DNA from 4 places in the Chryseobacterium sp. 14P4.3.2 genome. Region 2 is predicted to be linked to each of the others. Evidence: riboswitches for the same ligand, from Rfam matches in the RefSeq annotation. Region 2 holds a riboswitch; each other region holds the start of a gene.
What was found. A riboswitch is a leader RNA that binds a small molecule or an ion and turns the genes downstream of it on or off. The one in region 2 is predicted to bind cobalamin.
Positions count from the first base shown of each region.

Region 1 (8,070 bases), on a different contig from region 2:
AGGAACCAATGAAATTATGAAACTGGTCATCTCAAGAAAAATTCTTGAAGAAGGAGCTACTTTGCAGATAAGATAATTAATGAATTGAAAAATGAGGAAAATTAATAATAGGGAATTAAAAATTGATAATGGTTTTATAATTCATCAGAAATATTACTCCTTCAGATATTCATTCTCAGTTTTCAATTAAAAAAATCAATTAAAAAAATGGGTTTAATAATAACAGAAATAAAAAATAAAGTCGGAATCATCACCCTTAATTCTGAGAAAACGCTCAATTCGCTGTCATTAGAAATGATAGAAGAACTGAAAGTTGTTTTGGATGATTGGAAAATATCTGATGAGGTGAATTGTATATTCCTTCAGGGTGCAGGTGAAAAGGCATTCTGTGCGGGAGGAGATGTCAGAAAGCTGTATGATGCCATTATTGCACAGCGTTCTATTGATGATACTGAAGTTCCTCAGGATTGTTTCGATTTTTTCTCAAAAGAATATAAGTTGGATTATTCTGTTCATACCTATCCGAAACCTGTCATCGTTTGGGGACACGGAATTGTAATGGGTGGGGGAATTGGTTTAATGGTCGGAGCATCACACAGGATTGTGACTGAAAGAAGTAAACTGGCCATGCCGGAAATTACAATCGGGTTATATCCTGACGTAGGCGGAACCTGGTTTTTGAATAAAATGCCTTCCGCCTATGGATTCTATCTTGGGTTGACAGGGGCAAGGCTGGATGGTGCCGACTGCAAATTCTTAGGATTAGCAGATTACTATATAGAATCTTCTTCAAAAGAAACAATTCTAAAAGATCTTCTACAGACAGAATGGAATGGATCTTATCATAAAACAGTTTCTGATATTCTGGAAAATATTTCAAAAGATATCATCATTCCTGAATCACAGGCGTCAGCACATCAGTCGTTTATTCAGCAATTCGAAGGCTTGAAATCTTTGGAAGAATTCAGGAAAATAATAATTAATCAAGAAGATAAAGACGACTGGATCAATAATGGTCTGGAAAGTTTCGAAGCCGGATCTCCAAGCTCTGCTCATATTATTTTCAGGCAGCTGAAAGAAGGTAAAACGTTAAGTCTGGAAGAAGTTTTCCAGTCTGAACTGAATCTTTCATGCCAATGCTGCATACACCCGGATTTTGCAGAAGGCGTAAGAGCTTTATTAGTAGACAAAGATAGGTCTCCGAAATGGCATCCGGCAACACTGGACGAAATCACTGAAGAATGGATAGACTCGTATTTTTATGAGTTGAAAATTGAAAATTGAGAATGAAAAATTAATAATGGAAAATTAAAAATTGGTAGTTGGGAACAGGAAATGAATGTTTGAAAATAAATAATTTTTTCTAATTAATTCTCAATTTCAATTTTTTACATTTTCAATTTAATTTTAGTCGTTTTTACAATAGATACAAGAAGTTTAACCATTTCTTCAGCTTGTGGAAATACAGAATTGTAAATAGAAATGTCAATGATACTGCTGTCTTTTAATAATTGTATCCAATATAGAGTTTCATTAGCTTCTTTGAGGGAAATACTCATTTTATGGAGAAAATCTCTGGTACTCTGTGCGTGTTCTGCTTCACGTATCAAAGCACCAACAGCAGTCCCTGAACGCAAAAGTTGTTTAGATAAAACAAACTCTCTTTTTTCAGAAGACAAATGTTGATATACTTTGATAATTTGCAAAGCAAAGACATAAGATTTTTTTTAAACGACATTTTCTTTCATTAACTCAATTTACATCGAATTTTCTAAATAATTAAAAAAGTGTATTTCATTCTTTATAATGTGGTAATCATTTAAAATATTCAATTAGTGATTATAAATTAGTGATTTTCAATTTTTAACTCTCAATTTTTAATTAAAAAATGTCAAATATAGCATTCATAGGATTAGGAAACATGGGTGGGCCGATGGCGGTAAACCTGATGAAAAACGGTCATAACGTTATTGGTTTTGATCTTTCGGAAACGGCATTAGAAACCCTGCAGGCAGCTGGAGGAAAAATTGCTGGATCTGCTTTGGCCGCTGGCGGAGAAGCAGATGTGGTGATATCTATGCTGCCTTCCGGAAAGCACGTTGCAGAATTGTATTCTGAAGAATTTATAAATAATCTGAAACCTAATACATTACTGATTGACAGTAGTACCATTGATGCGGTAACTGCCCGTTCTGTGGCAGAACTTGCCGTTTCAAAAGGCTGTAGAATGATTGATGCTCCCGTTTCAGGTGGAACAGCCGGAGCTCAGGCAGGTACGTTAACCTTTATCGTAGGTGGTAAACAGGAGGATTACGAAAAAGCAAGGCCAATACTTAAATGTATGGGACAGAACATATTCCATGCCGGGGAATCCGGGGCTGGACAGGTTGCGAAGATCTGTAATAATATGCTGCTGGCGATTCATATGATTGGTACATCCGAGGCGATTAATCTCGGAGTGAGACATGGTCTTAATCCTCAGATATTAAGTGAAATTATGCAAAAAAGTTCAGGGAAAAACTGGTCTTTGGAGGTGTATAATCCTTATCCGGGAGTAATGGAAAATGCACCTGCTTCCAGAAATTATTCCGGAGGCTTTGCGGTAGACCTTATGGCAAAAGACCTTGGATTGGCTGCTGAAGCAGGATTAGAATCAAAAACAGCAACACCTCTCGGCAATACAGCCCTGAATTTATACAGAATGTGGAGCGAAGCCGGAAAAGGAAAAACAGATTTTTCCAGTATTATTCAGTTTCTGAACGCAGAGCTTTAATAGTGGAGAATTGAAAATTAAAAATTAAAAATGGAATGTCATCTCGACTTCTTTATAACTTTCAATTTTCAACTGTTCAATGATCAATTAAAAAATTAAAAAAGTGAATTTCGAAACATTATTATATCAGCAGGACGGTCATATCGGGACTTTGACCATTAACAGACCACAGGCATTAAATGCCTTGAATGAAAACGTTTTAAAAGAATTGAAATCATTTGCCGATGAAATAAAAACAGATAAAAATATACGGGCGCTGATCATTACCGGATCAGGTGACAAAGCATTTGTGGCAGGAGCGGATATCAAAGCAATGCAGGGAATGAGCCCAAAAGAAGCTGAAGATTTCTCAATAGCTGCTCAGAATGCTTTTAATGCTGTTGAAACCTTGCCATTTGCAGTAATTGCTGCTGTAAATGGATTTGCATTAGGAGGAGGATGTGAATTAGCATTGTCCTGTGACATTATTCTGGCTAGCGGAAAAGCTAAATTCGGACTGCCTGAAGTAACTCTAGGATTATTGCCATGCTTTGGCGGAACCCAGCGCTTACCCAGGGCCATCGGATTATATAAGGCTAGAGAAATGGTTTTCTCCGGAGAATTTTATTCTGCAGACACCTGTAAAGAATTTGGATTTGTGAATCATGTTTTTGCTCCGGAAGACCTTTTGAATGAAGCTCAGAAACTTGCAGAAACAATTGCTTCCAGAGGTCCGGTGGCTGTAGCCAAAGCAAAACAGTCTTTAAATACAGGTTTTGAACTGCATATCAAAGATGGATTACAACAGGAAGCCGCCTTATTCGGAGAATTATTCACTACAGAAGATCACAACGAAGGTATCGGAGCGTTCATAGAGAAGCGCAGCCCGGAGTTCAAAGGAAACTAGACATAGTGAGTTAAAAATGAAAAGATTAAGAGTTGAGAATTGAAAATAAAAAGTGAAAAATTGTACCGTCAAGCAAGTAAAAGGTGTAAAATTGATGTCATGATTAATTTTTAATTCTCCATTCTTAAAATTTTCAATTAAATTGTTATTCCATGGTTGTTCTTAACTTCAGCCATTACAAAAGTGCTGTGGGTACTTCCAATAGAATCTACAGATCCCAGTTTATTAAATACAAAATCCTGGTAATGTTTCATATCACGGACCTGAACTTTCAGTAGGAAATCAAAGTCTCCGGAAATGTTGTAGCATTCAGCCACTTCCTCAATCTCCAGAATTTCTTTTACAAAATCATAACCCACAGACCTGTCATGGATTTTTAATTTGATCTGGCAAAAAACTGTAAACCCCCGATTGAGCTTTTCAGCATCCAGAACTGCGGCATATCTTTTAACATATCCTTCCTGTTCGAGCCTTTTTACTCTTTCAAAAACAGGAGAAGTAGACAGGTTAACTTCTTTGGCCAGTTCTTTAACTGTCAGTTTTGCGTTTTTTTGAAGCAGTCTGAGTAACTGTACATCTTTATCATCAAGTTCTTCCACAGAATATTATTCTTTTAAATTATAAAAACAGTTAAAGATAAGGAATTTTATGCTTTTATAAATTGTTTTAAAAGTTTAATTTGCTTAATTATTCATTGTTTATTGTTGTTTTATTCTGTATTGCTAATTTTACACAAAATTAAAAACTTTACCGGTGACGGTTGTTACTGGTAAAAATCAGTTCTTTATAGATACTTCATCAAACAGGAAAGGTTTTACTTAAGGTAGATTAATAGGGAATCGTGTGGAAATCACGAGCTGTCGCGCAACTGTAAGTAACATATCAAAAGTTTCTGTCCTTGCATATCCACTGCCAAAAGCGGGAAGGATGACGGAAACTGTTACAAGTCAGGAGACCTGCCTTTACTGAATTGACAATGCTTTCGCGGTCTGAAGCTTTTGGGTCATACAGATGATATATCGGACTATGCATTTTCTTATGAAAGAGGAGGTGTGTTATTCTGTATGTCATTGTTTTCCAAAATCTTATTTATCCGTTAAAGTGTTGCGAAGCATTTCAGAGAGCTTTACATTAAGTCTAATTAAAAAGTTTAAAAAATGCAAACACACATTCTGGGCTACCCGCGTATTGGTGGTAAAAGAGAACTCAAAAAAGCCTGCGAGCAATATTGGTCAGGTAAGATCCTTTTAGAAGAACTTCTTACTACAGGAAGGAATATCTGTACCCAAAACTGGAATATCCAGAAAGACGCAGGAATAGATTTAATTCCTTGTAATGATTTTTCATACTATGATCAGGTATTGGATATGAGCCTTGTTGTAGGGGCAATTCCGAGACGTTATCATGAAGTGGTGCTTAAAAAAAACAATTCTGAACTGGACCTTTACTTTGCAATGGCAAGAGGATATCAGAAAGACGGATTGGATATCACCGCGATGGAGATGACCAAATGGTTTGATACCAATTATCATTATATCGTACCTGAATTTTACAAAAACCAGCAGTTTAAGCTGAGCTCAGATAAGATTTTCAATGAATTTGCAGGAGCAAAGCAGGCAGGAATAAGTGCAAAGCCAGTCATTATAGGACTTGTTTCTTACCTTCTTTTAGGAAAAGAAAAAGAAGAAGGATTTGATAAGCTGGATCTGGCAGGAAATCTCCTTTCGGTTTATACAGAGATTTTAACCAAACTTCAGGAGCAGGGTGTTGAATGGATTCAGTTTGATGAACCTTTTCTGGCTTTGGACTTAACGGATAAGGCAAAAGAAACCTATCAATATATTTATTCTGAAATAAGAAAACGTTTCCCGAAACTGAAATTTATTGTGGCTACTTATTTCGAAGGATTGAAGAATAATTTGTCTCTTGCCGTCTCACTTCCTGTAAATGTATTACACACAGATCTTGTAAGAAATCCTGAGCAGCTGGAAGATATTCTCAACGTAATTCCGGAAAGTTTAAACCTGTCATTAGGACTTGTTGACGGAAGAAATATCTGGAAAAATGACTATGAAAAATCGTTGTCTTTCATCAGGAAAGCTGTTGAAAAGCTTGGTTCCGAAAGAGTTTTTATAGCACCATCATGCTCATTACTTCATTCACCATGTGACTTGGATTTTGAAACGAATCTTAATCCCGAAATTAAAAACTGGCTGGCTTTTTCAAAACAAAAGGTGAAAGAAGTAGTAAGTCTGAAGGAAATTGCATCCGGAACAGAAAATGAAAATATCCTTGCTGAGTTTGAAGAAAACAAAAAAGCCATTGAAAACAGAAAAACATCTTCTCTTATTCATAATAATGAGGTTAAACAGAGAACTAATGCGGTGACTGAAGAAGATGCTCAAAGAAAAAATATATTCAAAATCCGTAAAGAAGAACAGCAGAAGGCATTACAGCTTCCTTTATTTCCGACAACAACCATCGGCTCATTTCCCCAGACCACAGAAGTAAGAAGCTGGAGAGCTAAATTTAAAAAAGGAGAACTTACAGCTGAACAATATGATACTTTACTGAAAGAAGAAACCCAAAGAACCATCCGCTGGCAGGAAGAAATAGGAATAGATGTACTGGTACATGGAGAATTTGAGCGAAACGATATGGTGGAATATTTTGGAGAACAGCTTGAAGGATTTACATTCACTAAAAACGGCTGGGTACAGAGCTACGGAAGCCGTTGTGTAAAACCGCCAGTGATCTTTGGTGACGTTTCAAGACCAGATCCGATGACTGTATATTGGTCTCAGTATGCACAGTTGCAGACTGAGAAATGGGTAAAAGGAATGTTGACAGGTCCGGTTACGATTCTGCAATGGTCTTTTGTACGTGATGATCAGCCTCGCTCTGAGACTTGCAAACAGATTGCTCTGGCGATCCGTGATGAAGTAGTGGATCTTGAAAAAGCAGGAATAAGAATTATTCAGATTGATGAACCTGCAATCCGGGAAGGGCTTCCTTTAAGGAAAACAGATTGGCAAAATTATCTTAAATGGGCGGTACAAGCCTTCAGAATTTCGGCAAGTGGAGTAGAAGATGCTACCCAGATTCATACCCATATGTGCTATTCTGAGTTCAATGATATTATTGAAAATATTGCAGATATGGATGCTGATGTGATTACCATAGAATGTTCCCGTTCTCAGATGGAACTTTTAAATGCTTTTGCAGACTTTAAGTATCCAAACGAAATTGGACCCGGAGTTTATGATATCCATTCACCAAGAATTCCTTCCAAAGAAGAAATGATTGAACTCCTGAGAAAAGCTCAGAATGTAATTCCTGCCAATCAGCTTTGGGTAAATCCGGACTGCGGATTGAAAACAAGACACTGGGAAGAAACAGAAAAAGCCTTAATAGCAATGGTGGCCGCAGCCAAAGAAGCTTCAGTAGAATATGCACTTTAAAAAACCTTAGATAATTAGATTCTTGCTCAGATCGTGTTATGATATTCATAGCACGATCTGTTATTTTAAAAACTTTCCTTTGAAAGGAATACATCTTGAACAGTTAATATGTATTTTAAAAAGGCAGCAATGAATGATGATATTGCAGAATACAATCATCTTTCTGTACGTACCATTCAGACCAGAAAAAGCGATTGAGAAAATCATTCGGAATTGATGCTGAAGTAGATCACTACAATTGGATTGATACCGTGTAACCTGAACCAGAATTTTTTCTATTCAAAAATCAATACCACAGTTCCAATAATAATCAGTAAGGCTCCTATTGCCGTTTTTAAACTCAGAGATTCACCCAGAAAAACAACAGATAAAACGATGGTTAAAGCAATACTCAGCTTATCTACAGGTGCAACCTGTGTAACTTTACCTGCCTGAAGGGCTTTAAAATAGAAGATCCAGGAAAGCCCTGTTGTTATTCCCGAAATGACAATATACATAAGATTATGCTTTGAAAGAGCAGGAATTCCTCTATATTCACTTCTTGCGAAAACAATTCCCCAGGCTACCAGTAATATAATAACACTTCTGATTGCCGTGGCCAGATTTGAATTAACTCCCGTAATTCCGATCTTGGCAAAAATAGCCGTCAGTGAAGCAAAAAATGCTGAAAGAATTGCGTATATCCACCACATATTTTATGATTTTAAAATTATTGGTCTGAAGCAATGAAAAATCCTTTGAAGTTCAAATCTAAGCTACAAAAAATGATGATGGAAACAAAATGTATTTTTGTGCCTTTGCGATCAAATAACTTGTTGTATTCTTTGTTGGATAACCGCATGGGCGCAAGGCTCTCATTCTTTATATATTAATTGAAGGAGCGAGAAAGTTAAATGTTTTCAGCTGTTATTTTATTTCTCTGGCTTTCTGAAACGTTTCCTCCATATTCT
Region 1 is NZ_JBYOKO010000003.1:41,219-49,288, forward strand. Features, by position in the region: gene AC27VX_RS05865 (acyl-CoA dehydrogenase family protein) at 1-76, shown strand, start outside; gene AC27VX_RS05870 (enoyl-CoA hydratase/isomerase family protein) at 208-1,284, shown strand; gene AC27VX_RS05875 (four helix bundle protein) at 1,389-1,679, opposite strand; gene mmsB (3-hydroxyisobutyrate dehydrogenase) at 1,889-2,773, shown strand; gene AC27VX_RS05885 (enoyl-CoA hydratase/isomerase family protein) at 2,877-3,659, shown strand; gene AC27VX_RS05890 (Lrp/AsnC family transcriptional regulator) at 3,797-4,258, opposite strand; cobalamin riboswitch at 4,452-4,637, shown strand; gene metE (5-methyltetrahydropteroyltriglutamate--homocysteine S-methyltransferase) at 4,817-7,120, shown strand; gene AC27VX_RS05900 (EamA family transporter) at 7,396-7,812, opposite strand; gene AC27VX_RS05905 (S41 family peptidase) at 8,027-8,070, opposite strand, start outside.
Region 1: linked by a shared signal. The riboswitch ahead of metE (5-methyltetrahydropteroyltriglutamate--homocysteine S-methyltransferase) and the one ahead of AC27VX_RS08265 (T9SS type A sorting domain-containing protein) in region 2 are both predicted to bind cobalamin.

Region 2 (8,070 bases):
CAATCTGAATGAAGTCACTTGCCGGATTAGGGTAAATGCTTAAAATTTTCTTATTGACAGTAGAAACACCCAGTGTTGCATTAGATGCTTCAGTAGGAGTAAAAGGTCTTCTTTGTCCGAAACTTAATCCAAGCCATTTGTTATTGGTTAATTGAATTTGTGAAAGCTCGGACTGTGTCTGCCAGCTTGAGATATCATTTCCCTTATACAATTTCCAGCTGTTTGATCCGGAAGTGTTTCCAGTGAGATTATTCAGTGAAAGACCGGAAACTTGGTTGTTGGTTGAGGTAAAGGTAAAATAAGAAGCTTGTGACTGAATCAACTGCAAAGCCTGTTCAGCAGTAATCGTTCCATTGTATTGAATTCCAAAGACAAATGAATTAGCATTTCCATTAGAATTATCAGTTCCGAAATCTATAACAACTAAGCTTTTATTAGATCCGGTGCCAATCCAGTTGGTAATTTGAGAGGAATCGTACCATAAAGAACTGTATGCAGGAATTGGCGTAGCAGGTGCTTGTGCTGTAGGATTGCTGAATCCATAAGATGCACCGTACCACTGGCCGTTTAATATCGTTCCATTGTTCATCCATCCTACTGAAGACCAGCTGTTCGTATCATTACCACGCCATAAACTCCACCAGTCCGGTGTTGATTGTTGAGAATGGTCATTAAAACTAACCTTATCAAGAAACCCGTTATTAAACGTTAAAATATAATCAAAAGCAGGTTCTGCACTTTTGATCATCTGAAGCATTTGAGGCCCGGTTATATTCTGCCCCGGATTAAATCTTACTCCCCAGACGTAAGATCGGTCATCAGTTCCATCTTTGAAATCTGCTACAAAATAGGCAGTTTGAGAACCTGTTCCCACGAAAAATTTTACATCATTTGCAGTAAACTGCGCAAGGCACAGTCCCACAATAAGTGTACATAAAAGACTTAATAATTTTTGCATTGAAGAATTATTTAATGATTAGTTTTTCAGTGAAATTATTATTCTTATCTGTGATTTTTACAATATAATTGCCTTTAGATAGAGTACTTACATCAATACCGTTTTGAGTATACTGCGTGTTGATGATCATTCTTCCGGCAGTATCATAAATCTGAATATTTCCGGTATTTAAACCTTGTACAAAGAATTTGTCACTTGCAGGATTCGGATATAATGACAATTTAGAAGCTTTTGTATTTTCAGCTGTAGAAAGAGATGGTGATGCACTATTATAAGCAATGATTTGATTAGGAAGCAGACTCACTGTAAAAGTATTTTCTAAGGTTCCCTGCAAATCATAAGTGTAAATTTTTCCCGGTGCAACATATCCCTTAGGGTCAGCAACATAAATTTTATTATTAACAATATTAAACCCATAGGCCGTACCATAACTATTTATAGGAATAGGTGCACTTGCAATTGCATTTGTTGAAAAAGAAGGAGCCGCAATAGATGTTTTATAAATTGACGCATCTTTCATATAATAAATATTCGTACCGTCTGTATCCATATAAGCTGGTTTTGTCCCTGCAGGAAGTGCTGTGCTGGAAACGATACTTTGGCTTGTTGTATTGTAAACCGTAAAAGTTCCAAAAGAATTAGGAGTATAAGGATTTCCGGAACTCATGATGTAAAGAAGGTTGTTTTTTTCAAAAATACTGTGTGGAAAATCTCCTACATTTACTTCTGAGATAACCGAATTGGTAGAAGTATTGATAACATCCATATACTGATTGATTCCAAAACCTCCCTTTAATAAAACATAAAGCTTATCGTCTTTACTGTAAATTTTTTCAGGTCCCGACCCTACAGCAATATTTGCTTCATGAGAATACGTGTTGAGATTGTAAACCGCTACATAATTATTGACAGAACCTGTTCCTCCCCAGTTGGTTACATAGAATTTATCTCCGCTAAAAGCAATGTATCTTGGATTGTCCAGGTTGTTTGAAATCGTGGTAATCAAAGAAAAGTCAGATTTGTTGATGACCTTTATTTGGTTGGAAATGTTTAAAACCACAAAAATTTTGTCACCAAAAATTTTAATGTCTTGTGCGGTATCGCCCAGTGTTGCATTATTGTTATTGATTTTAAAATAGTTGTTGGTCACAACCGATTGATTGGAGATCAGCGATATTTCAGCATTATTGCTTCCGGCACCGCCTTCGTTGAGTACCAGGACCCCTTCAGTTTGCGCATTTGCAAAAGAGAGTACAAACGCAAGAATAAGAAAATAGATTTTCTTCATGATATAATTAAATTAAAGTTTTATTCCCGAAACCTCACCACAGGACAAAACATTCATGAAAAAATCTGTTTAGATTTTTCTTTCACAAACTTTTATTCCCGAAAGTTGAAATTAATTTAAGGCAGGTCTCCTGGCTTACATCTTATAGCCGCCTTCCCGGATTTTTATCCAGTGGTATTAAAGGCTATAAGTAGATTAGTTTACAGTTGCGGGAACAGCTCAGGATTCGAATATTTATTCTCACCTGATTCCCTATTAATGAACAATGTTCAACCTTAAAAACGCTGCAAATATATCATATAAATTAATAGGTGTTTTTTTGTGAATTGTACCTGATTTCAAGTCTTTTATGGAATTTAATAAATTATTCAAAAAGATATTTTATCAAATTGATAAGTAATCTACCTTTATTGTTGGTTTTTCAGAATTAAAATTAGGAGCTTTATAGTTTATATTGAATTCATTTTACAATTTCGGTCGTTAAAATGGAATCCCGTGACGAAAAAAGACCTTCTCAAAAATTGAGAAAGTCTCGTGTTTTGACACCACTGCACTTAAAAAAAGTTACCAGTCGTGGCCGGGAAAATATTTTTTTTCCTATTTCTTTACTATCTTATGAATGGTTGAATTGGCAGAAGTTTTTATCTCAACAAAATAAACTCCTGAACTCAAAGACCGGATATTAATCTTTGTTGCTTGGGAAGTTAATACTTTCTGCCCTGTAGCAGAATAGATATTCACTTCCTTCACATTCTCAGGACTATCAATTTGAATGAAGTCACTTGCCGGATTAGGATAGATACCGAATTTTTTCTTATTGACGCTGGAAACACCCAATGTAGAAAATGATTCTGCCGGAGTAATTGGTCTTCTTTGTCCGAAACTTAAACCTAGCCAGTCATTGTTATTCAGCTGAATTTGAGATAAATTGGTTTTTGCCTGCCAGCTTGAAAGGTCATTTCCTTTATATAATTTCCAGCTGTTTGGTGCGGAAGGGTTTCCGGTGAAGTTATTCAGTGAAAGACTGGAAACCTGATTACTGGTAGATGTAAAACTGAAATAAGAAGTCTGTGACTGAATTAACTGTAAAGCCTGCTCCGCAGTTATTGTTCCGTTATATTGAATTCCGAATACAAAAGAGTCAGCATTTCCGTTTGTGCTATCTGTCCCAAAGTCAATTACTACCAGACTTTTATTACTTCCGGTTCCTATCCAGTTGGTAATCTGAGAAGAACTGTACCACTTTGAACTGTAGGCAGGGACAGGAGCGGAAGGCTTGGAAGGCGGATCAAAACCATAGGAGATTCCATACCATTTTCCGTCAATCAAAAGGTCATTATTTACTCCGTTATTGAATGATAAATTTTCTGAGGTTAATCCTGACCAGGTAGACCAATAATCATCAAGACTTGGTGTATGATGATTGTAGTTTAAACTGTAAAGAAACCCGGAAGGAATTTCAACCTCTATCTTAGGCTCTACATTAGCAATAGCATTGATAAGGTCTTCCATTGTTAAGTCATTAGAATCAAAACGATATCCCCATGCATAAGACGTAGGAGTATTGTTATCATTAAAATCAGCAATGAAATAAGCTTTTTTGGAACCGGTTCCTATCCAGAATTTAATGTCACTTTCTGTAAATTGGGCCGACATGGACTGCATGATAAGCAGTAAGAAAAAAAAATAGATTTTTCTCATGATATAATTAAATTAAAGTTTTATTCCCGAAACTTACCTTCAGCAGAAAAATAATTTCTTGTCTGAAGATGATACTTTAAGGCAGGTCTCCTGGCTTACATCTTATTAGCCGCCTTCCCGGACTTCTTATCCAGTGGCATTATGTGCTATAAGTTGAATAGTTTACAGTTGCGGGTACAGCTCAGGATTCGAATATTTATTCTCACCTGATTCCCTATTAATGAACAGTGTTCAACCCTAAAAGTCCGCAAATATATCATATAAATATTTAGGCTGTGTTTTGTGAATTATCTTTGCTTTAACAGGTTTTTTCATGGTAAATAAGTTTTCTAAAAGCTTGTTTTTATTAAATTAACAATCCATTATATGAGTTCGTTGGATTTTTAGAATTAAAATCAAAATTTTTATTGTTTATACTGAATTCATTTTGAAGGATCTATTGTTAAACTACAATTATCATTAGATTCAAGATCAGTTTATAATCAATTTATACTTTCGCAGCCATACAATAGAATATGAAAAAATTACTATTATCTGCTTTGATGCTTACAGCGCTGGCATCATGTAAGGATGATGATTCTGTAAACAATCAGGATATTAATTATTCCAAGCTTCCTCAGGAATTTCCTTTTTCTAAATTAGCTACAATCAGTGGAGTAGACGTCATCAACGGAGGATTTGGCTCCGGAGCTGCTGCTCACCCCACCAGAAAAGGCGAGTTTTACGTCATTACAGACCGTGGCCCGAATACGGACTACCTTATTGGTAAAAAATTTCTGACACCTGGCTTTACACCTACCATTATGCATTTTAAAATTAATGCCGAAGGTAACGTAGAGGTAATCAAATATATTAAGCTTAAAAATCCATCCGGACAGCTTATTACAGGACTGCCGAACCCTGTAGGAATGGGCAGTACGGGTGAAGTGGCTTACGATGCCTCCGGAAATGTTTTAGGAACAGATAAATACGGATTGGATAGTGAAAGTATTGTAGCTGCAGTAGATGGTACATTCTGGGTGTCAGACGAATATGGCCCTCATATTGTACATTATAGTGCTGATGGAGTAGAGCTGGAAAGGATAAGCCCGATCGGAGTGAACACCGGAACAAGGAAATTACCTGCCGTTTTAGCCAAAAGAAGAGCAAACAGAGGGATGGAAGGACTATGCATCACTCCCGATGGTAAAACTTTGGTAGGTACTATACAGTCTATGATGTTTGTGCCAAGTAAAACGCTGGCAACCAATACAACTTTAACGAGGATTGTGACTTTTGATATTGCCACAGGACAGACCAAACAGTTTTTATATAAACAGGATGGTGGAGCTTCCGACTCAGTTTGTGATATCACAGCATTGAGCAATACAGAGTTTTTAGTCATCGAAAGAGACGGTAATTTTGGATCTCAGGGAGGGATTAAAAAAGTGTATAGAATTAATTTAGCAAACGCTAGTGATGTCAACGGAGCTGATATTTCAGCTGTAGACGGAATGAAAGTGAATGGTAAAGCCCTGGAGCAATGTTCATGGGATGAAATAACTAACGCAGGAATAAAAGCTGTTTCCAAATCATTAGCTGTAAATCTGGTTACCAAACTGGGGTATGAGCATGATAAATTTGAAGGAATTGTTTATTTAGGAAACAATAAGCTGGCTGTTTTTAATGATGATGATTTCGGAGTAGTGGATGATGGAAATGGAAATCCCAAAGCGAAAATTCTGCCTAAAACAGGAAAGGTGGACAAAGGAACAATGTATGTAGTCGATATTCAATAATTAGATTTTTTTAAAGAAAACGGCGGAATCGAAGATTCCGCCGTTTTTATTTGTATGATTCTAAGGTATTTAATCTTTCAATAGGAACGGGCTTTAGCCCGTTTAATACATAAAAGAAATAATGCCATTGGCTTTAGCCAAAACATAGCCTCTCAATATTAATTAAATCCCTCAATAATCTTAGAGAAATCTTCTAATTTTAAAGCTGCTCCTCCGATAAGACCACCGTCAATATCAGGTTGAGAGAAAATTTCCTTTGCATTGTCCGGCTTTACAGAACCACCATAAAGGATAGAAACCTCATCAGCAACTTCCTGTCCATATTTGGAAGCAATAATATTTCTGATGTGAGCATGGATTTCCTGAGCCTGTGCAGGAGTTGCAGTTTCTCCTGTTCCGATAGCCCATACAGGTTCGTAAGCGATTACTACCTTTTTGATTTCATCAGCAGAAAGGGTGAAAAGAGCAACTTCAGTTTGGTTTTTTACTACTTCAAGATGCTGCCCCGCTTTTCTCTGATCAAGAGTTTCTCCGTTACAGTAGATAGGAGTAAGGCCTTTATCCAATGCTAATTTGATTTTTTTGTTGCAGTGGGAATCAGTTTCTCCGTGGTATTGTCTTCTTTCAGAGTGACCGATCAATGATCCGGTTGCATCGATAGATTCAAGCATATCAGCAGAAATTTCACCCGTATAAGCACCACTTTCATGCTCGCTCATATCCTGAGAAAATACTCCGATTTCATCCTTTTCAAAGATGTCTTTAGCCATCATTAAATATAAAGATGGTGGAGCAATCCAAACCTCACAGTTTGTTGCATTGTTGTTTTTATAACTTAGTAATTGGATCATCAATTGTTGAGCATCAATTACATTCTTGTTCATTTTCCAGTTACCTGCAACTATCTTTCTTCTCATAATTATTTTTATTTAATCTTCTTTTATTTTCGTATCAGTAAAAATATAGGTATTGTCTTTGCTACCCATCAGTTCAATAGAGTGAAACTTAACGTCACCATTATTCAATACTTCATAGTTATAAATATCTGTAACCTTATCTACATTGTGAAGTTCATAATATTTACCGTCTTTGGTCCACCAGCTGCCATTTTCAGTTTGCTGAGATACAGAGCCGTCTTCATTAATGGCAACAAACATTAATATGCTTTTACCTTTCTCCAGTCTGCATGATACCCAGTATTTTGAAATCCCTTCAACCTGCTGGTTGACTTCTGATCCTTTATAGCATCCCATTATTTTGGGATCATATTCTTTCTTTTGAGCTGTTAGCCCTGCTGTTATAGCCAACAGAGATAAAACAAATAATTTCTTCATGGTTTTTTTACGTTAGATTGATATTTATGATAATCCCCACAAGTTTTTCAGCAGAACATAAAATGTATGTTCCTCATCCGTCACTTTATGGTCAGCTTTGATTAATGATTTGGCAAACTTTGCAAATTTTATACGCTCGTTTTCTGTAGAATCATCGTGGAAGCATCTCCCATGAAATTCAAAGTGGTCTTTCCATTCTTCAGGTTGTAAGAGAGCAAGTGTTTCAAGTTCATTATCAAGGTTCATTCGGAATGGAAATTCATCCGCCAGATATTGCTGTACAAGCATTCCTTCTTCAGGAGCAAACTCTCCGTCTACAGAAGAAAGAATCATTAGTAAGTGGTAGCCGGCGATAGATTTATTTGATTTTTGCATGAGCTGTTTTATGTTTAAGATTAGTGTTTAAAGTTGATAGTTGAGTATCCTGTACCTGCTTTGATCTTTCCTCAATTATCAATTATTAATTTTCATTTATAATTATTCAACGTAGTCTTTTGCAGGCTGTTTGTCTATAATTTTCCCTTTTTCAAGGATGAGTACAAATGGATTGCTTCTTGCAATGGTTTTGATGGCAGTGCCATCCATCATTGCATTTTTAATTGTTTTAAAAGTATTCGGATCAGTAGAAATACCATAGATAAGAGCTCCTTTCTGAGCATTAACTTTAGCTTCCACTTTTTTCAGAAGATCAGCAGACACCTCTTTTGGATGATATGAGAATACCAAAACTGCTTTTGGAGCATTGATGATCTCCTCTGTAATCTCCATCCCTGAAGCATCTTCAATTTTGAATTTTACGATCTCAGATTTATATCCTTCCTTGATCAGGACAGATTCATTTTTCCCCTCTTCAATCTTCCATGGAGTCCCTTCTTTCCAGTATTTTGTTTCCTTAATATAGTCGTCCTGGTTTACTTTCACAACTTCTCCTGTTTTCTGATTTTTTAAAGAATAAAAAGTCTTGTATTCAGAAGGATTTTTGTTTATTTTTTCTTTTTCTCCTTTAATATC
Region 2 is NZ_JBYOKO010000004.1:110,594-118,663, reverse strand. Features, by position in the region: gene AC27VX_RS08275 (T9SS type A sorting domain-containing protein) at 1-958, opposite strand, end outside; gene AC27VX_RS08270 (T9SS type A sorting domain-containing protein) at 966-2,246, opposite strand; cobalamin riboswitch at 2,350-2,539, opposite strand; gene AC27VX_RS08265 (T9SS type A sorting domain-containing protein) at 2,844-3,947, opposite strand; cobalamin riboswitch at 4,011-4,202, opposite strand; gene AC27VX_RS08260 (esterase-like activity of phytase family protein) at 4,463-5,725, shown strand; gene tpiA (triose-phosphate isomerase) at 5,884-6,642, opposite strand; gene AC27VX_RS08250 (hypothetical protein) at 6,655-7,059, opposite strand; gene AC27VX_RS08245 (tellurite resistance TerB family protein) at 7,084-7,434, opposite strand; gene AC27VX_RS08240 (BT_3928 family protein) at 7,537-8,070, opposite strand, start outside.

Region 3 (8,070 bases), on a different contig from region 2:
TTTAAAACTTTTTAAAATTATTTCTGAAGCGGCAGAAAGAAACAACCAGTCTGTCTATATTGTGGGTGGATATGTTCGTGACCTTCTGATGAAAAGAAAGGCTTCTACGGATATAGACTTTGTAACGGAACAAAGCGGTATTGAGCTTGCCCAGAATGTTGCTCAGGATATTGATCCAAAATTAAAGGTTTCTGTTTTTAAAACCTACGGAACTGCGATGATCAAGTACAAAGAACTTGAACTGGAGTTTGTGGGTGCAAGAAAAGAAAGCTATACAGAAGACAGCAGAAAACCTGAAGTAGAAGGTGGAAGTCTGGAGGATGACCAAAAGAGAAGAGATTTTACCATCAACGCGATGGCTATTTCTTTAAATAAGGATAATTTTGGTGAACTTATCGATCCATTCAATGGGATTGACGACCTTGAAAAGGGAATTTTACGAACGCCTTTAGAGCCAGCTCAAACCTACTCTGATGATCCGTTAAGGATGATGAGAGCAGTACGTTTTGCTTCTACTTTAAATTTTACGGTAGAAGAGAATTCTTTGCGGGCAATACAACAGGAAGCTGAGAGAATCAAGATTGTTTCTATGGAAAGAATCATGGTGGAATTCAATAAAATCATGTTATCAGAAAAGCCTTCCGTAGGATTAAGCCTAATGGAGCAAACAGGCCTGCTAAAACTTATCATTCCTGAACTTATTGAACTGAAGGGTGTGGAAGAGGTGGAAGGTCAGACTCACAAAGATAATTTTTACCATACACTTGAGGTTGTGGATAATATTTCTGTGAATACGGACAACCTTTGGCTGCGCTGGTCGGCGTTGCTTCACGATATAGGAAAAGCTCCTACGAAAAAGTTTGTGGAAGGTACAGGCTGGACTTTTCATGGGCATGAATTTTTGGGTTCGAAAATGGTTAAAGCTTTGTTTCAGAGGCTGAAACTGCCTTTGGGAAGTGATATGAAGTATGTTCAGAAAATGGTAAAGCTTTCATCACGTCCTATCGCTTTGATTACAGACGATGCTTCAGATGCTGCATTAAGAAGGCTTTTATTTGATGCCGGTGAAAATCTTGAAGATCTTTTTACTTTATGTAAGGCTGATATCACCACTAAAAATTCTAAAAAGCAGGATAAATTCAAAAGAAATTTTGAGTATGTAGCGGTAAAAATAAAAGAGGTAGAAGAAAAGGATCAGGTAAGAAACTTCCAACCGCCTATTACCGGTGAGGAAATCATGGAAATGTTTAACCTTAAACCAGGCCGTGAGATTGGAATTTTAAAAGAAAAGGTAAAAGAAGCTATTCTTGAAGGCGAGATTCCCAATGAAAAGGAAGAGGCTACCAAGTTTGTAATTGCTGAGGCTGAAAAGTTGGGATTAACACTATAATCTTATTGACAAATAAATAAAGAGCCCGGCGGGATGTTCCATCCCGCCGGGCTCTTTTGTATCTACTATTAAAACAAACCCGGGCGGTTTCTGAGAAACCGCCCGGACAAAAAACACAAATGATGAAAAAAAATAAAAAATTATATTTTCATATGCTGTATTTTATTATGGTCTATTATGGATTTACATAGGTTCCATTAGCTCCCAAACCTCCTGTTATAAAAGATCTGATTTTACCTCCTGTACTTGCAGAATATACTGTCATTTCACTATTTCCTTCGAATTTCTTAACATCTGAAGCGAAAATTCTTCCGTCTACAACTGTAAATCCATATAGAACATAATAAGATGGTCCGTTATCTGCAACAGTAAGTAATGGATTAGCAGGAACTACTGGAGCAGCTATACTTGTTGTATAAATTTTGTTTCCTGAACTAAAGTAAAACTTACCATTATCAATCTGAAGATTCGTTCCGTTTGGAATTCCCGTTAATGTAACAACTGGTGTCAAAGTTCCTGTACTTGAAATTTTATAAATATAAGAATTGGCAGTAGTACCTGAAATTGTGTACACATCAGAGTTATAGGAAACTGTTCTACCAATCTGACCATTTGGAATAGTAATCTCAGTCTTATTATCAGTAGCTGTATTAATATAAGTAATCTTATTTCCATACCCTGATGAAGCATTCTGTACAAAAACATTTCCACCTGCTTCTACAATTTTATCTGCAACTTCAGTAAAGTCGATTTTCTTTACAAATGACAGGTCAGAAATTTTATACTTCGTTACACTGTTAACATTGGTAGAGAAATTGGTATTAGCTACATAGATAAATCCATTCGCGAAGGTAATACCTCTTGGATTGTTGATCTGATCTGTGATTGTACCCAATTTCTTAAAAGTATAACGATCCACCACTACAATTTTATTAGAATTGTTCATCACAAGGTAAGCTTTATTTTCGTTAAGACCTATTGCCTGAAGAACATCTCCCAATATTTCATTGTTATTATTATAAGCATAGATATTATCTTGTTGCAGGCTTAAATCTCTTGTAAGAAACGTTACATTAGCACCGTTACTTTTAAAGTTTCCTTCGTTAGAAATAAAATACCCATCCTGATACGTGATTGGCGAAATTTCATAACTTTCATTGTCACTGCTACAAGAAATGTTAAACAATAGTACAAATGCAAATAGCACTGTTAAAATTCTGGTTATTCTCATAATATATTAATTTTAATTTTTAAAAATTTATTGCCGCGTAAACGCTGTAGTTCCTTTTAGGCAAAGGGTAGAAAGAAACTGTTTTATAATAGGTATTTGTTACATTATTGACTTTAACTCCTAAGGTATATCTTTTGGAAACCGTCGCCGAAATACCGGTATTTAAAATAAAATAAGGATCAATTGCTGTTTTCCTGTCTTCATCACCTGTTATATAAGTAATCCCATTGAATAGTCCCTGTGCAAAGAATTTAAGGAAGCTATACTCATAATCTACATTTGCTGTTGCTCTGTGCATTGGAACGTACGGTCGCTGTTTATGGGTTTCCTTATCAATCGATCTCGTGTAATAATACCCGGCATTCAGCCCAATCTTATGATTCCCCAATTGTTTATTAAAAGACAATTGAGATTCCAATCCATATGATTCGGATTTATTAACGTTGAAAGCCTGCCAATACCCAAGAGCTGTAGGCAGCCATACAATAAGATCGGTCACTCCCATGTAATAAGGGGAAACGGTAAGTTTAAAATTCTTCACTTTAAACTCGTGGTTCATATCTACCTGAACAGAGGTTTCCGGTCTCAGATCCTTATTCCCGCCCGGCTCATAATAGATATCATTAAATGACGGATATCTGAAATTCTTGGATAAATTAAGCCCTACATTATACCATTTTGAAGTATCCCATTTTCCGGAGAAAGAATACAGAACCGGAGAATTGATATCTTCCACAAAATCTTTTTTAAACCCACTTTCAAAACGCAGGTCCTTTGTTGCGAAATATCTTAACAATGCGGAAACTGAACCTACATTTCTGCTTACATCCCCTATTCCACTTTTATAACCTTCTCCTTTATTGACCTGAAATTCTCCTATAAGATTAATATTCCACTTTGAATTCAGAAAATAATTGAAATCATTTTTCAAAATATAGTTTTTTCCTGTACCACCACTGGATTTAGGCAGATCCAAAGCTCCAAAATACTGAAAATTTTCTTCTGTATAAGCAGTTTTGAAAGAGTTGCTGAATTTTGTTTTATTCCAGTCCCATGAGATAAGGCTTCTTACACTCTGGCTTTTATATTTCGTTTTCGTTTCTGTTTCTTCATAGATAGGATAATGCTGTGAAGAGTCAAAAAACTGGCTTTGCCACGAAACTTTATGCTCATCAGTTATTTTATAGGAAGCTCCTGCATTAAATGTAGTATTGTAGTAATTTCCGTTCCTGTTGATATAATTAAGGTCGCTTACCTTATAATCATTTTCACTTACTGAGTAATTTCCCGAAGCTTTAAAGCTGAACCTGTCATTGCTGTAAGATCCTTTAACAAAGTTATTAAACGTATTAAAAGAAGCCACCTCTGAAAATAGTCCCCCATGAAATCCCTTATTAAAATCAAGAGTATTGTTCATATGAATACTTCCTCCGATAGCCCCACTTCCGTATACCACACTTCCACCACCGGCTTTTATTCCGATCTGATCATACCCGAACAGCGGCATATTGTTGATATCTCCTTGTCCCAGAAAGTTGGAATTGATATTAATTCCGTTCCATACAAAGGCGGTCTGCTGTGCGGTGGTTCCTCTGAAAGAAGGTGAAGAAACAGCCCCACGTCCATTTTCTTTAATATAAACCTGAGATTGAAACCTGAGCAGTTCTGAAAGGTTAGTAGAATTTTTCTCTGTATCTTCGGCTGTAATGGTTTTCACCGGATGAAAGAGTTTTACCCTGTTCATCTGGTTGTCGAAGATGTAAATAGTATCAATGGCTTTCTCTTGTCCGAAAAGAAAACAGCCATAAGATGAAAAAAGCAGTGCTAAAGATCTTTTTATATCCATATTATTTTACTTTTCCTCCGAAAGCAATATGTTTTTTGGTTATAACTCTGGCAGGTCTCCTGACTTTCGCATTCTGCACCTTCCCGTTGTATACAGTGGCTGCTTGCAGAAATTTTTAGTTGCGATTTACAGTTGCGGGGACAGTCCGGGGCTTTCACCCGATTCCCTTTTCATTCCAATATACTGGAAACCAAAATTTTTGCAAAGATAACTTTTTATATCTATTAGCCAAAAAACCAATCTGCAAACCACGGCTTCTTTTCCCATAGATTCTTCTTTAAAATAAACAAAAGTAAAATGACTGTTCTCAATATCAAAAACAGCCATTCGAAACATCATCTCTACTAATGATTTGATGAACAACACTCCTAAAGCGTAAATTAACCTTTATAAGTAAAATAAAAAACTGCCCTCAAATGAAGGCAGTTCTATATGATCGAATCATTTTGTTCAATTATTTACCAATAACCTCTGTGATTGGATTTCCAACATTTCCGCTTGGAAACTGAATTTTAAGTAACGAAGAAACAGTAGGAGCAATATCGGTCATATAATAAGCCTTATTACTTTCTCCCTGCTTAACTCCCCATCCCATAAAGATTAATGGAATATGTGAATCATAAGAATTCCATACACTGTGTGTAGTTCCTGTTTTAGAGTATGGAGGAAGCATAGAGTCATGAGAAATCAATTGAATATCACCACTTCTCTGTCTGTTGATTCCGTTGATAATTCTTTGTTTGATAGGTTCCGGAATACTTGCTTCCTGAACTTTATCTACAGAAACGGCATATAAAACAGTAGGGTCTTTTTCAAGCTCCTTAACGGCGAAGTTTCTTACGTCATCTAATTCAAGCTTACTGTCAGCCAATACTTTTCTGTCGAAATAGATCTGATAATTATCGATAGCATTGATTAATTTATCAGCTCCGAATTTCTCTTTCAGTTTTTGGTTAAGATCTTTCTGAGCTCCTTCTCCAAAGAAACCTGTCGGGATCTTATGTTCTTTCAGGAATCCTACAGAGTGTGCTCCACCATGGTCAGCAGAAAGGAAAACAGTATACTCTCCTTTTCCAACTTTTGAATCCAGATAATTAAAGAATTCTGCCAGATCCTGATCTAATCTGATATAAACATCTTCCACTTCAATAGAGTTAGGCCCGAATTTGTGTCCGGCATAATCTGTAGAAGCAAGGTTAATTGCCAAGAAGTCTGTAATATTGTCACCACCCAGTTTTTCACCTTCTACAGAAGCTTCTGCCAGCTTCAGTGTCAGCGTATTTCCGAAAGGAGTATAGCGGATATTATCTTTTTTATCCTGATAATCTTTAGCCAGATTGCTGTAAGGGAATGTAGGGGTCTTTGCACTTCCCAGTAATCCTTCCCATGGAGAATTGTCAGGCGCACTTTCTGTATACTGATTGATCGGGAGTAAGGTATTCCAGCCATTTGCTACCAGTTTTTCCGGTAGGTTCTGTGTATTGAATGATTTTACCCATTGAGGAAGATCATTCATATACCATGTACTTGTAATAAAATTCCCTGTACTGTCATCAAACCAGAAAGCTCCGTTTGGCGTATGTCCTGCCGGAAGTATAGAGGCACGGTCTTTCAGAGAAACACCAATTACCTTTCCCTGGAAGTTGGTTGCCAGTCTCAGCTCATCCGTTACTGTGGTAGACCAAAGGTTTTTGGGAGAGTGGCTGCCAATTTTTGTATTGGTGGTTCCTACAGGCTGAACGCTTTCATCTGCCGTACAGTATACACCTTTACCTGTTTCTTTATCTGTCCAGTCATTTCCTGCAATACCATGAATTGCCGGTACAGAACCTGTATAGATACAGGTATGCCCCAAAGCTGTAATAGTAGGAACATATGGAATATGTACATTATTTAAAGAATATCCTGTATTCAACAGTCTTTTGAAACCGTCATTTCCGAATTTGCCATAAAAACGGTATAAATAATCCCAACGCATCTGATCTACGACCAGACCCACCACTAATTTCGGTCTTTCCAGCTGGGTATTTTTATTCTTCTGTGCATTGATTGTAACTACGGACAAAAAAGTAACTGCCGCAATTGAAATTTTCCTAAGCATCCAAGTAAATTTTTATTGAAGACAAATTTAAGGGTTTTGAAAGTCTTGGAGTGTGAAATTTTATTTAATTTTGATATTTATCCAATTCATCAACTCAACCAACCATGATTTTAGGAGTATACTGGTATTTTAAGTTTCCTGAAGATTTATACCATTTCAAGTTTTTTAATTTTTTTGAGGGATATGGAGGTCATATCGATAATGAAGCAAATCTGGCAGCCAGAGTACAGGTTGATCATATTAACAATTTTATCCAAAAGCTGGAAGATCTGAAAAAACAGTTCAAAGAAAGCTTCATACTTCTTAATATCAATGAAAATCGATTGATTATTAACATTTCGGACCGTCAGCTTTTTGATTATCATTTCCAGCTCGCCACTGAAATAGAAAAATTACTGATTCATGAAAATGCAATATTACTGGATTCCGGTATTCCTTTCAAAATCCAGACCACTAAAAGTTGGTCTCCGGAAAGAGAAGCGTTTGAAAATATAAAACATCGGTTTATTCAGATGACAGGTTCGGAATTTAAGAAAAGTAATGCTGAAAATTACTCTATAAGAATAGACTGTAACCTGCCTTTAGATCATAAAAAAAACTTCATTAAAGATTTGGTACAGATCTGCAGGGAAGAAAATCTTCATGTATTTTACTATCATGATTTTGATTTTAAAAACCATTGTAACCTGATGCTTTTTTTCTCCAACGGCAGACAGAGAAAAGATAGCATTCAAAAAGTTCATATCAATTCTTTTGGAAGTAAAGTAAGATATCTTACAGAAAAATACCCGCTTCTAAATTTTGGACATCTTGAAGGTCTTACTTATTATCCATTGAACGGGCCTCATGTAGAACTGATGGTGGATGAAGCTTATATTTTAAATAAATAAAACAATTTTAATTCAGTACTCATTACTAAATCTGATATTATGATCAAGTTCAAATATGTTATTCTATACGTTGAAAATGTGGAGCAGTCTATGAATTTTTATAAAAACACATTCAATGCAGAAATAAAGTTCATTACTTCTGAAAAAGATTACGGAGAGCTGATTACCGGAGAAACAGGTTTATCATTTGCTTCTATTGATCTGGCCGGTTCCAATATAAAGAAGGGGTTTTTAACCTCAAAAACAAGCAGCAAACCTTTTGGAATAGAACTGGGATTTGTAACAGATGACGTTGAGGCTCTGGTTGAAAAGGCCATTCAAAACGGGGCTGTTCTTTATGAAGATATTACAGTAAAACCGTGGGGACAAAAAACCGCCTATATCACAGATCCTGATCATTATCTTATAGAAATCTGTACAGAAATTAAATAATTAAGCGGGACTATTTTGGAAATAAAAACATTGGAAAAACTAGTGCATAACCCCAGCGTAAACTGGGGGCATAATGGCTATACCACAGACAGAATATATTCAGTTTCGTCTATTGAGCTGGCAGGGTCTCTTGAATTTATTTTGAAAGAAAAATTGATTTCATATAGCAAAATCTGGGAA
Region 3 is NZ_JBYOKO010000010.1:2,300-10,369, reverse strand. Features, by position in the region: gene AC27VX_RS14980 (CCA tRNA nucleotidyltransferase) at 1-1,390, shown strand, start outside; gene AC27VX_RS14975 (YncE family protein) at 1,566-2,621, opposite strand; gene AC27VX_RS14970 (TonB-dependent receptor plug domain-containing protein) at 2,641-4,467, opposite strand; cobalamin riboswitch at 4,500-4,677, opposite strand; gene pafA (alkaline phosphatase PafA) at 4,922-6,568, opposite strand; gene AC27VX_RS14960 (hypothetical protein) at 6,673-7,458, shown strand; gene AC27VX_RS14955 (VOC family protein) at 7,498-7,890, shown strand; gene AC27VX_RS14950 (GNAT family N-acetyltransferase) at 7,921-8,070, shown strand, end outside.
Region 3: linked by a shared signal. The riboswitch ahead of AC27VX_RS14970 (TonB-dependent receptor plug domain-containing protein) and the one ahead of AC27VX_RS08265 (T9SS type A sorting domain-containing protein) in region 2 are both predicted to bind cobalamin.

Region 4 (8,070 bases), on a different contig from region 2:
AGAAAAGATTTCCGCACAAAATATCTTCGGAATTCTGGATGAGCCTTTGCGTACAGACTTCTTTAATCTATGGCTTGAGTTTGAAGAGGAAAAAACTCCCGATGCCATTTTTGCATGTGCTATCGACAGAATTATGCCATTTATCTTAAATTCATATACTTCAGGAAAAAGCTGGACAGAAGCGGGTGTTACAGAAAAGCAGATCAGAAATATGCTTGAAAATGCGATCACCAGAGCATCAGATGAAATGGGAGAGGCTTTTGAATTATTGCTGAACCAAAATCTGGAAACTGAAAAGGTATTGAAATAATTTAAAAAAGGAAAAGACACTGTTCATTGGCTGAGCAGTGTCTTTTTACAGATGATCTGTGGAATTTTTATTGAGTCAGTAATAAGAAATTGTCAGGATTTAATAAAATCCCTTTTTGGGAATAAAATCCGGACATACTGTTGTATACATAAAATCTCAGTTCGAAATTCTTATAAGAAGTATCAAGTTTAAACTTTACTTCTTTCCCATCTTTAGACCAAACCGGATTTTTAACGACAATAATCGTATTGCTGGTTTGTTTTTTATCTATGTATTCGAATAATCTCAACTGGAGGGTAGATGTTTTTTTCATAGGCTCTGTGAATCGTAAAACCATATTGTTTAGATCCGCTTTTTCAAAGTCGCTGTTGTTGGCATCTAATACAGATGGCTGGGAGATTTTTGGTCCTATTTTCTTTGTCCACTGTAACAATGGAGTATATAATTTTTCCAGACTCTTATTTTTTTTATAAAGCTCTATCACTTTCTCAGAAAATAAATTCTGAGCAATAAACCCACGTCGGATATTGACTTTATGATAGATCATAGAGAGACTGTCAGTTTTTTCTTTCGGGAATTTTTCTCTGATAAATAAGTCGTAAACAGCCCATGTCATATATTCATTGAATGAGCTTATACCAGGATATCCTGATTTTTTATCCCAATTGTTCAAGTTGAAGGCCGCTGTTATTTCCTTTGAATATTGATCTGAGATAGGGTTAACATAGCCATGATCAATTTCTGAAAATACAGTATGATTATCAAGAATTCTTCGTGCAATGTTATTTTTTAAATTTCCACGGATAAGATCTTCTCCGATATCAGGAAAATCAACGGTTAATGAACTATTGATATCTCTATGACAATTTTGTCCACCTACTAAAGGAGAGATTGCTATGACATAGTTTTTGGTATTTTCAGCGGTTACTTTGCCGACAATTTTGTCCAAAAAAGCATAGGTATCATTGATGTAATAATACTCTTTATAATTGTTGATTAAGGTATTGTAAAACTGTTGATGGTCTTTAAAAAAAGCCCTGTAATTCGACTTTTTTACAAAATCATTTATTAATTCAATATTTTCATCTACTTCTTTTGGTCCAAATGAATTGAAAGGATAGTCTCTTTTGAGTATTCCTTTTTCGTCAAATGAAAAAGCATAAAAATCAGTTCGGAAACCCAGAAATTTCTTCCAGTCACTTCGCGAGTAATTTACTTTTTGTAACAACGGGTGATCTTTTACGGGCTTAAAATAAGTCATGATCTCATCATAATACGGAGGAATCTTCTGAACATCATAAGGATCTGTTTGGCCATATTCTGTAAGTGCTAAAATAATATTTCCCAATTCGTAACTTTCCGGAAGTTCAATTTTGACATTTTTTTGTGCTGCTATGGAAACAGAAAGGATAAGGGCGATGATTAAGATAAGTTTTTTCATTGAATAAGGTTTTTCGTTTTTAGTAGCAGAAAAACATTTTTTTATTTTTTTTCCTGGGCTGGCTAAATTAAGTAAAAAAACAAACGAATTCACTGAATTTTTTGGTGATGATATTGTAAGGTAAAAAAGTTTCGGCGGCCTTTGGCCGCCCGAAACTTTTTTATGAATTATAGAATCTGAATTGGTTTTTTGAATTCGTCAATTGCTACAAATGTAAAATCACCAACGATTGCTTTTTCTCTTTCATAAGAATACATCTGTTCTGTGTAGATCTCAACATTTACCTTCATACTCGTTTTTCCAACATAGGAAACTCTTCCGATCAGCTCTACAATAGTTCCTGCCGGGATAGGTTTCTTAAAATCGATCTTGTCACTGCTTACCGTTACCACTCTTTTTCTTGCAAAACGTGTTGCTGTGATAAAAGCTACTTCATCCATCAACTGCATGGCAGTACCTCCGAAAAGGGTATCATAATGATTGGTTGTGTTTGGGAAAACCGCTTTAAAGATTCTGGTTTCGGATGTTTCAATTCTTTCTTCTGTCGTCATATTTCATTATTAATTAAAGCGAAATGAAATCGTATCAAAACAACAGAATAATGACAGGAACCTTGGAAATTCCCGAAACAATCCATCAGATCAATAAAACTTCATATCGCGAAAGTTTTTTGTTTAAGAAATAGGCAGGTCTCCTGACTTGTAACATCTTTTATCTCCTTCCCATGCCCCGCACAGTGGATCTTTGATAAAGATTACAGTTACTTACAGTTGCGCGACAGTCCGTGATTTTCACACGGTTCCCTTTTAATTTGCGGTTAGGCAAAACCAGTTTCTATGATGAATAAGTATTACACTTTTTCGGGTGCAAAAATAATGAATTTATTCCGGATTATGATAAATAATCTGACTGATTACTCTTCCCTTCTTAATGGTCCAAAGGGTTGTATATCTGTTTTCTCCTGTACCATTGATCATATAAAGGAAAATATTGTCAGTGTCAAGAGAAGTTACTCCTACATTATCAAAATCCATTGTGGGCTGGAACATATTTTTGATAGCTTCTCTTACAAAAACAGAGCCTCTTCCGGGTTGCTGTACTCTGATAGACTTTATCTCCGTCATTCCTTCAGGGAGATCATTCCCAATTCCCCATGGCTTTACTTTATCTATGGTAAGGAGTTTCCCATCTGCATCTTTTTCCTTTTTACGGTAACCAGCATTGGAAGGATAAACATCAATGACTACTTTACTTCTTTGAGCGGTAGGGATTTTCGGATCAGAATTGTCCGTGAAGATAAGGGATCTTCCGTTTTTAGATTTAGAGGGAGTATAAGCCGGAAGCTGATCAATATAAGCAATACGTTCCTTATTTACCATTCCTTCTTTATCCAACGTTTCATAACGTACAAATGGCTTGTCATCATCCTGTTTTTCAGGATATTTGATCCAGATCCATTCGGTTTCTCCTGGAGCAGGTTTTACATAAACAAACACATCCCCTTTGCGCATACGTATTTTATCTACAATTTTTCTGTAATTGTCTTTATGCACCCTTACGTTGGCGTATCCTTCTTCAGCTTTTACAACGCCGAAAGGAACTTTATTCTGACCTTTAACGAAGGCTAGAGAAAAAATACTAAAAGCGGACAGATAAAATGCTTTGTTTATGAAAGTCATCATGAAAATTTTTTGATCCTTCAAATATATAAATTAAATACTTTTCGACAGATAATTATATTGCCGTAATGCCTGTAAGTTCTACATTTTTAAAAATATAATAATTTGTGGTTAAAATATGACACAGTTATTGAATTTTATATTAATTTTCATTCTGATTTTAAAACTAATAACTATGACCAAAAAACTACTTTTTTGCTCCTTCCTATTATTGGGAGCTTTTTCATTGTATCAATCTAAAAATTCTACAGCAACATCGGTTACTAAAAAAGCATTTACAATTCCTATAAATGTTGTTGTTTCTAACATTTCTACTACTTCAGCAACGGTAATGTGGGATCCGATTGCAGGATCTACAAGCTTTGCAGTGAGGTTTAGGCCAGTTGGTCCTAATCTATGGAGCAGTATATCAGTATTTAATACAAATGGGTATACATTTACAGACCTTCAGCCTTGTACAGCTTATGAAGTGCAGATTATAGATGTTGCTTCGGGGGATATTTCAACTTCAGTAATTTTTTACACCTCTCTGAATTATTGCATTTCTGCATCTACAGATTCCAATATAATGCATATTTCCAACGTTACGGTAACTTCTACAGGAGTGACAAATCCAATGATCAGCAATTCAGGACCTTCTAATTACACAGATTACAGAACAGATCCAGGCCGTAGAGTCAAGTTCTTTGCAGGAAGTCCGGCAAATAAACTTTCGGTAACGAATACGTGGACCGGCACCGCTGGCCCTATAACGGTAAATGCATGGATTGATATTAATGGAAATGGAGTCTTTGAAGCTGTGGAAAAAGTAATGAATGCTAATGTCAGTTCCGCAATACCGGTGGTATCTACATTCCCTATCCCAGGGTATCCTACCATACCAAGCGCTCTTATTGGCGGATGCGGTGTAACGATGCGTGTTATTTCCAGCCAGACATTCCCAACTGGTGCCTGTGGAACATTTACCTATGGAGAAGTGGAAGATTACGGTGTAGATTTTTTAGATCCTTTTCTCGCAGTAAAAGAACCTGGACAATCTGCTAAACCTGAAATTTATCCAAATCCGGCATCTGACATTTTAAATGTCTCTGGAATTTCGGAAGCAGCCGATTTTGAAATTTATAATGCTGTAGGACAAAAAGCAGGAGAAGGGAAAACTTCAGATCATAAAGTAAAACTTCAGCGTTTGCCCCAAGGAGTTTATTTTATCCAGTTAAAAGATAAAGAAAATATAACACGTTTTAAATTTATTAAGAAGTAACTCTAAAATATTTTATAGCCCAAGTACAAGATCTATTTATGAATGTATGAGGATAAAATAATATAGGCTGTCTCAAAAATGTGGCAGCCTGTATTTATGTGTAGTATAGAAGGAATTCTAAGATTCTGTATGATGTCGGCAAGGTTCATAGACTGTTTCGATATCATTTTTAAGGAAATAAGAAAATATTCCATAGAAAAGTAAGATGATCAGGAAGAAGATCCCTGTAATATAAAATGCACTTGCAAAGCCATAGCTGATTGAAACTCCGCTTCCGAATCCCATTTCGATTTTATTATTTCCCACTCCTTCCATTTTTGACTGGAAAGTCCGGTAAAAAGATAAAAAGGAAACCAGTCCTACCACGGAAAAGACCATAGGATACAGATACTTTTTTCTAATACTTTTTATCAGCTGACGGTTAAAATTAGAAAAAATATTACATAACCCTATAAAAAAGAGAGAGTACATTAAAGTACCCTCTCTGTAGTATTCGCTTAAAGTTAGTTTTTAGATTAATTCATTCTAAAAACTAATTAAATTCTTTCAAGTTCATCAGCATCAATCGTTGTTTTGAAAGTTCCGTAATTAACAATTACCTTGTTTCGGGAGATTTTTTCAATAGTTCCCACACTAGTACTTCCTGTAATACGGACACGCTGGCCAATTTTCATCCAGACAGCACGGTCGCTTTTGCGCTGTTCTTCCAGTTTTTCATTCGTTTCAGCAATCTTCTCAATGACTTCCTCCTTCTTCAGCTGTTGGGTAATCTTTCTTTTTACTACCTGAAGGCGTTTCGTTTCATCCTTATCACTATCCAGTTTTCTAAACTTTTCCTGCTCTAAAAGCTTTACAAAGTCTTTCACTACATCCTTTCTGGATTTTCCTTTTGTATAGCTTTCAATGAAGGCTTCAATTTTGTTTCCAAACTGAAGTTTACGGTGCTCCTCCTCATACAGTTTCTGAAAATTGAATAACTTCTGCTGAAGCTGATCATTCAGTTTCTGAAGATTATCACGTTTGTCTTCTACAGATTCTTTTCTTTCTGCAAGATCAGATTTCAGTTTTTCAACTTCGAACTTTTCCTGTTGCAGCTTTACAATGGTTTTGTCCAGATTAACAATGTCGTGTTCTACTTTTTTCTTAGCAGAATGAATGATGAATCTCGGAATTTTATTCTTTTCCGCAACTTCAAAGGTGAATGAACTTCCTGCCTGACCCACTTCCAGTTTGTACATTGGCTCCAATGTTTCTTCATTAAAAAGCATTGCTGCATTCTGAGCATTCGGAAGCTGTTCTATAACCAGTTTAATATTGGTATAGTGAGTGGTAATAATAGCAAAACTCTTTTTGTCATAGAAAAACTCCATGAAGCTTTCTGCCAAAGCGCCCCCCAGTTCCGGATCAGAACCTGTCCCAAACTCATCAATAAGCAAAAGCGTATTGGCATCTGCCTCACGGATAATTCCTGACATTTTCTTCAGTCTTGAAGAATAAGTAGAAAGGTGGTTTTCTATGGATTGATTATCACCAATATCCGTCATCATCTTTTCAAAGAAAAACATCTCAGATTTTGGATGAACAGGTACCAGAATTCCACTTTGAATCATCAGCTGCAGTAGCCCCACAGTCTTTAAAGTAATGGATTTTCCACCGGCATTCGGCCCGGAAATACAGATGATTCTATTATGTTCCGTTAATGCAAGACTCTGCGGGTGAATCGTTTTGTTCTCTACTTTATTTCTTAACCACAGTAACGGATGATAAGCATCCTTCAGTCTTAATGTCTTATGACGGTTTATTTTTGGAAGAATCCCATTCACTGAATCTGCAAATTTAGCTTTGGCTCTTGTAAGGTCAAGATCAAAAATATACATCTGATATCTCCAGAGCTGAGGTTGAAACTCTGCCAGTTCTGTAGTCAGTTTTCGGAGAACTCTGTCAATTTCTTTTTTCTCTTCCTCTTCATTTTCCCGTAGTTTGAAGTAATGCTTTACAACACTATCCGGTTGGATGTAAGTAATGGAACCTGTTTTTGAAATTCCTAACGTTCTTCCGGGAACTCTTTTCTTAAATCCTGACTTTACAGCCAGAACCCTTTGGTCATCAATGATGGATTCCCGTATATCATCCAAAAAGTCACTTTGTCCATACATGGTAAGCGCACGGTTGAAGTTTTCCTGAATTGCTTTTTTAGCAAGCTGGATCTCTGTTCGTAATCCTTTTAAGGCCGGAGAAGCTTCATTTTTTACTTCACCAAAACGATTGAAAACTTTATCTACCTTATCAATGATCTCTTTTCTGAATTCCAGTACAGAAACGTCTTCCAGTAAGGTAGGGAAAGTTTCCGGCATGGTAGGAAAGAATTTTTGCAACCTTCCGATCTGTTCCGTGATGGTTTTTATTTTGATGAAAGCAATATTTTCCAGACGGTAATTCTCAATCAGCATCAGTTTCAGCTCACTTTCAATATCTTCATATTCATCAAACGGAATTGCATTTGAACTTTCAAAACTCGACAGATATTCTGAGGTTTTTTTTAAGGAAAGTTCTGCCTCGTCTATTTCCATCGGACGAAGTTGAAGAATTTTTTCTCTTGTTTTGGGAGAATACGCAAATGGGGAGATTTCCGCGAGCAATTGCGGAAACTCTAATTCGTCTAAATCTTCTTTATCTATATACACACTGCAAATTTAGTGAGAATTTTGATTATTACGTATATTTGAGCGATTTACAAACGATATCCGTGAAACAAAGATCAATTATTCTTACTTTCCTGTCCTTAAAAGGCTATATAAGGTCAAAAACCCTGGTACTGGAAAATAAGAGCGCCCACTTTAAAACTTTAGGGGTGAAGATCAAAATAATTTTTGATCCCAGCCGGCAAAATGATGCTCCCGGAAAAGAAATAGTAAATAAGAACAATAAAAGTAATAGAACAGCAACAATTCTGTAATAAAAAACTCTTCTGTAAAATCATAGACTTTACTTATTAATTTAGAAAAAGAAAAAAGAAGGGAATATCGGATTGATTACAGGGACTATAAAAATTATCAGATGAAACTGGAAACAGAACGATTAGTTTTAAAAGAAATTGATGAAAATCACATTGACGATATTCTGAAAATAAGGAGCAATGCGTACATCAACAAGTTTGTAAAAAGAAACTCGCCCCAAAATAATTATGATGCGCTGGAGTTTATTTTACACATTAAAAAAGAGACTTTAAATAAACAAATGATTTTTCTGGGAATCTCCTTTAAAGATCAGAGAAATCTTATTGGAACGATTGGTCTGTGGAAATTCTCAGAGGATAGGAAAACAGCAGAGATAGGTTACGAACTGTTACCGGATTATCATAAAAAAGGGATTATGTCTG
Region 4 is NZ_JBYOKO010000010.1:158,484-166,553, forward strand. Features, by position in the region: gene AC27VX_RS15635 (HD domain-containing protein) at 1-310, shown strand, start outside; gene AC27VX_RS15640 (hypothetical protein) at 378-1,751, opposite strand; gene AC27VX_RS15645 (acyl-CoA thioesterase) at 1,919-2,302, opposite strand; cobalamin riboswitch at 2,419-2,598, opposite strand; gene AC27VX_RS15650 (hypothetical protein) at 2,633-3,433, opposite strand; gene AC27VX_RS15655 (GEVED domain-containing protein) at 3,606-4,691, shown strand; gene AC27VX_RS15660 (hypothetical protein) at 4,809-5,069, opposite strand; gene AC27VX_RS15665 (endonuclease MutS2) at 5,228-7,375, opposite strand; gene AC27VX_RS15670 (hypothetical protein) at 7,438-7,647, shown strand; gene AC27VX_RS15675 (GNAT family N-acetyltransferase) at 7,749-8,070, shown strand, end outside.
Region 4: linked by a shared signal. The riboswitch ahead of AC27VX_RS15645 (acyl-CoA thioesterase) and the one ahead of AC27VX_RS08265 (T9SS type A sorting domain-containing protein) in region 2 are both predicted to bind cobalamin.